DNA from 2 places in the Rhizobium sp. Leaf321 genome. Region 1 is predicted to be linked to the other one. Evidence: predicted binding sites of a transcription regulator. Region 1 holds the regulator's gene; the other holds the start of a gene.
The links. Region 1 encodes LexA, which represses DNA repair genes until DNA is damaged. Its sites were predicted from a motif close to TGTTCNNNNTGTGTTCNG; they were not measured.
Positions count from the first base shown of each region.

Region 2: ASF70_RS02155 (metallopeptidase family protein) is a predicted target of LexA. The motif match lies at 1,587-1,604, and genes of this name have one in related genera.

Region 1 is NZ_LMOF01000007.1:185,583-188,041, reverse strand. Features, by position in the region: gene ASF70_RS13705 (VOC family protein) at 1-480, opposite strand, end outside; gene lexA (transcriptional repressor LexA) at 673-1,392, shown strand; gene ASF70_RS13695 (ComEC/Rec2 family competence protein) at 1,373-2,459, opposite strand, start outside.
Region 2 is NZ_LMOF01000003.1:108,552-111,010, reverse strand. Features, by position in the region: gene ASF70_RS02165 (CoA ester lyase) at 1-777, shown strand, start outside; gene ASF70_RS02160 (DUF1737 domain-containing protein) at 774-980, shown strand; gene ASF70_RS02155 (metallopeptidase family protein) at 1,015-1,452, opposite strand; gene ASF70_RS02150 (hypothetical protein) at 1,930-2,397, shown strand.

The DNA.
Region 1 (2,459 bases):
TAATGCGGCGATTCGCTGGCAGGAAAACAGCAAGATGTCATCGACCTCGGGGACTGCCGCGAACGCCAGACGGAATGAGACTTCGCTCTCCCCACCATCGGGCAACTGCATCGGGCGGGAGAATTGAAGCATCTCGCCCGCAGACATGTGCCCGTCCACAAAACGGATATGATCGGCCGCTGAATCCTGCGTCCCGACGACCACCGCCGATAGACCTTCCCTTTTCCGCTGGCCGCGGAAGCGGATGTCGCGATCAGTGAACACGTTGCCTCGTTTTGCCGCAAGCGAGGCTAGCCGACGGTTCACAATGGCCAGCGGCTCGAGATACGAGCCATCCGCGAAGAATATGCAGGCATTGGCTGTGCCGAAAGGGTGAACACCTTCAGGTGCCACAGTAAAGCCGAGAGCGGTCAACCTCCCCCGCGCTGACGCCAGATCTGCAACGGGCAGAACCAAATGATCGACTGACTTGTTACCCACTTACACCCCCAAAGTCTTATTCCGCAGAACATTGGCTATCGCGGGAAACTCGGCAAGTGCTGCGCACGAACTGAATACGTGATCGAACGCTGAAATGAGACTATTCTTCAGCAGAAATTTGGGGCTTGCGGAACACAGATAGAACATATAGCGTCCGTTCTGCATTTGTTTCCAATTCTGAGGGTCCCGTCCATGCTGACACGCAAGCAACAGGAGTTACTTCTGTTCATCCACGAGCGGATGAAAGAATCAGGCGTGCCGCCGTCGTTTGACGAAATGAAGGACGCTCTCGACCTTGCATCGAAGTCCGGCATCCATAGGCTTATCACCGCGCTCGAGGAGCGTGGCTTTATTCGCCGTCTGCCGAACAGAGCACGCGCGCTCGAAGTGATCAAGCTGCCTGACGCCTATGTGGCGAACCTTCATCCGCGACGGGGATTTTCTCCCAGTGTCATCGAGGGAAGCCTCGGCAAAACGCAACCGGTCGTCGCTCAGAAGCCGGCGCCGGTCATGGCGGACAATCCGTTCTCGACAAACATTCCGGTCATGGGTCGAATCGCTGCCGGCGTGCCGATCTCCGCGATCCAGAACAACACCCATGACATCGCCGTTCCGATCGAGATGCTGGGTTCCGGCGATCATTACGCGCTCGAAGTGAAGGGCGATTCGATGATCGATGCCGGCATCCTCGATGGCGATACCGTCATCATCAAGAATACCAGCACCGCAAGTCCAGGCGATATCATCGTTGCCCTGGTCGATGAGGAAGAAGCGACCCTGAAGCGGTTCCGCCGCAAGGGTGCCTCGATCGCACTGGAAGCGGCAAACCCGGCTTACGAGACCCGCATCTTCCCGCCCGACCGGGTGAAGGTCCAGGGCAAGCTTGTCGGCCTTATTCGCCGCTACCATTGAGAACGCTGTCATCCCGGAGATGCGCAGCAACAGCCTCCGGGATGCCAAAGTCGAATTGTCGCGTTCGCCAGTCATAGAACCGGTGGACGGTCCACGGACGGCTTGAGGTCTGTGCGCTGTCTCGCATCGCCGCCGTAATCTTGATGTCTGGCGCTGTCGCGTTCGGAATAATGGTGATTTCCAGTGCGCCAGTCCGGCGCAACGTCCGCCCGCTGAGAAGCAAGGCGCCGGAGCGGCAAGTATCGAAGCGTGCGCCGGGCGAGACGATGATCCGACCGACATCGCAGGCAAGACCGGTGTATCGGTTGTCTTCGACAGTGACGATCCGGATGTCCTGAGCAGTCTGCGCCGCGCACAGGATTTTCGGCAGACAGGCGAATCGTCCGGGCTTCAATGCTTGAAGAAAACCCCTGACATATTCGATTTCCCGGCGCGTCAAATCCGGTCGCGAATGTGGTCCAGGTGGTCTGTCATCGCTTTTCGCAAGGCTGGCACCTCGCGCTGGTTCCGAAGAGGCAAGAACCGGCAAGGCGAGCGGTTGTTCTCCGGTCTCAAGCACCAGCGCTCGCCGCCATTGATCGTAGATAAATCCCGGCGGTCGGGTTCGATTGAGGGTGATCTTGTCATCCTGGATCACGCCGACCGATGCGCCGTCTTCGGATATGACGATATCAGGCCTCGGCGCCGAGCCTGAGCGGACCGCAAAGAGCAAAGCCACCGCCATGAACAGCGCGCCTGTCAACCTCAGCGGCGTGCGCAGCAGCGTCAGAAGCAGAAAGCCTGCCGTCGCCAGAGGCAGGAAAAGCGGGTTCTGCCGGCCGATGGCAATATCGCCGCCCCATGCGGCGACGATCTCGGCAATGCGAATGACGATCCGCAGCCCCTCGCCCATGATGAACAGAAAGGGAGCATCCAGCCCGAACGGCATCAGCAACATGCCAACAAGCCCTGCCGGCATCACCACGAAGGAAATGATCGGCATGGCCGCGAGATTGGCCGCGAGGCCGTAGGTGGTCAGATGGTGGAAATGCTCGATCGAATAGATCGACGTCGACGTACTGCCGATC
Region 2 (2,459 bases), on a different contig from region 1:
GATCTGGAGGATTCCGTGGCATTCGCGCAGAAAGCGGAAGCGCGGGATAACCTCCGCAGAAGCTTTGCCGAGCTGAATTCCGATGGTCTCGAGACGGCTATCCGGATCAATCCGCTCACAAGCGAATTCGGTCCTGCGGATCTCGAGCTCATCGTCGAACTTCTGCCGGATGCGGTGGTCATTCCCAAGGTTGAGCATGCGGACGACGTCCGGGTGATCGCCGCGCGCCTTTCTCAGGCGGGCGTGCCGGAGAGGGTCTCTATCTGGGCGATGATCGAAACGCCGCTCGGCGTCCTCAACGCCGCCGAAATCTCGAGCGTGGGCGGACGGATCAAATGCCTCGTCGTGGGGCTCAACGATCTTCGCAAGGCAACGGGTGTTTTGCCGCAACCGGGGCGGGCCAATCTCATACCCTGGTTGATGCAGGTCGTGCTGGCAGGCAGGGCCTATGGTGTCGATGTGATCGACAGCGTGTTTAACGATTTCAAGGACGAAGTCGCGTTCGAAGCCGAGTGCGCCCAGGGCCGCGCCATGGGATTTTCAGGCAAGATGCTGATCCATCCGGCGCAGATCGACGCGGCCAACCGTCATTTCGGTCCTGATGATGATGCGCTTGAAGAGGCGCGCGCCATCATCGAGGCCTTCCGCCAGCCGGGAGCCGAAACGCTCAACGTCATCAACCTCGACGGTCGCATGGTCGAGCGTCTGCATCTCGAAGATGCGGAAAAGCTCGTCGCCAGCGCGGCGGTCATCGCCAACAGAAAGAGAAAGCCATGAAAGTATATCGTTTCATCACCGGTCCTGACGATGCCGCCTTTTGTCACCGGGTGACGGCGGCGCTGAACAAGGGCTGGGAACTCTCCGGTTCGCCAAGCTACGCCTTCAACGGCAAGACGGGCGAGATGCATTGCGGCCAGGCCGTGATGAAGACCGTAGAAGGCAAGGAATACAGCCCCGACATGAAGCTCGGCGAGCAGTAAAAAGCTAGGCCGAGGTGTGTCTGCCAGCGCTGGATCAGCGCTGGCTTGCTTCCTCGGCGCTCGCCTCGATGCGCTCCATGTCGTCGTCACTCAGGCCGAAGTGATGGCCGATCTCGTGGATAAGGACGTGGGTGATGATATCGCCCAGCGTTTCCTCATTCTCCGCCCAGTAATCGAGGATAGGCCGGCGATAGAGCCGGATGCGATTGGGCAGTTCGCCGGTTTCGACCGTAAACCGTTCCGAAATGCCACGTCCTTCGAACAGGCCCAGAAGGTCGAACGGCGTTTCCAGCGCCATGTCTTCGAAAACGTCGTCGTCCGGAAATTCTTCGACCTCAATGGTGAGGTTCGTCGTGAGTTTGCGGAATTCGTCCGGAAGGTGGCTGTAGGCTTCTAATGCCAGCGACTCGAACGTGCTGATCGTCGGCGCATGGCGATCCTGCCAATCATCGGTCTGGTCAATGCGGGCCATGGGATCTCCTTCCAACTCAGGCACATATAATACCTGAAGCAGCTATTTCGAGAAAAGAATCATTGCGATAGCTTTTAGAGGAAAAGATTCCTGATCGGGAGCTGTTGACTCTTTGCCACGTGTCTGGAATCCATAAGAACATAAAGCGAACATTATCGATGGAGTTAACGCCATGGCCAAAGGTGCCTGGGCGCGGGAGAGACTTTTGCCCTGCGCAAGCCGATCTCGGAAACGGAAAGCGGTCGGCGAGCTTGCTCGTGATGCTCGCGTCTGGTCTGGATTGGAACCCGCATGACCGCCTGTTTTCGATCCCCTCTGGCGCATCGACAGAGGCGTATTCTGACACTCGTGTTCCCGCGTCTGTCAACCGACAGAATCGCGCGCCGCCGCTGGGGTATGGACTGGCGGTCTTACCGCCATCACGACCATCCACCGATCGTCTTTGCCGGGCGCCACGCCGACAGGATGTGCCTGACAGTGCTCGACGCGGCCGCCGAACGCCTTAACCTGAAGCTGGGGCAGGGCGTTTCAGAAGCGCGAGCGATCTTTCCGGAGCTCGACGTGATGGACGAAGACGATGATGCCGACGCGGCGCTTCTGATGGCGCTCTCCGACTGGTGCGACCGATATACGCCACTGGTGACGCTAGAAGGGCGCAACGGGCTCTCTCTGGATATCACGGGCTGTGCGGATTACGGTGGCGGAGAGCAGGGCTTGCTCGGCAATGCCTCCCACAGACTCCGTCAGATGGGTTTCGACGTCAAAGGGACACTCGCATCTTTTCCGGGCGTGTGGAGCGATTCTGCTTCTGCCGCGGACGGAACCTATGGCGGCGCGTTGTTTCGATCGAGTGACGTCCGAGCCTTTTCAGAGATATCGCAGCGACACAGCAGCCGGTTAGGCATCACTGCCTCCGATCACGGATCGTTGATAAAGGGGTTATGATATGTCAATTACCGGGCTGGATTCTTTCTTGACATCGCTTGTCCTCTTTTGCAAAAAGTCTG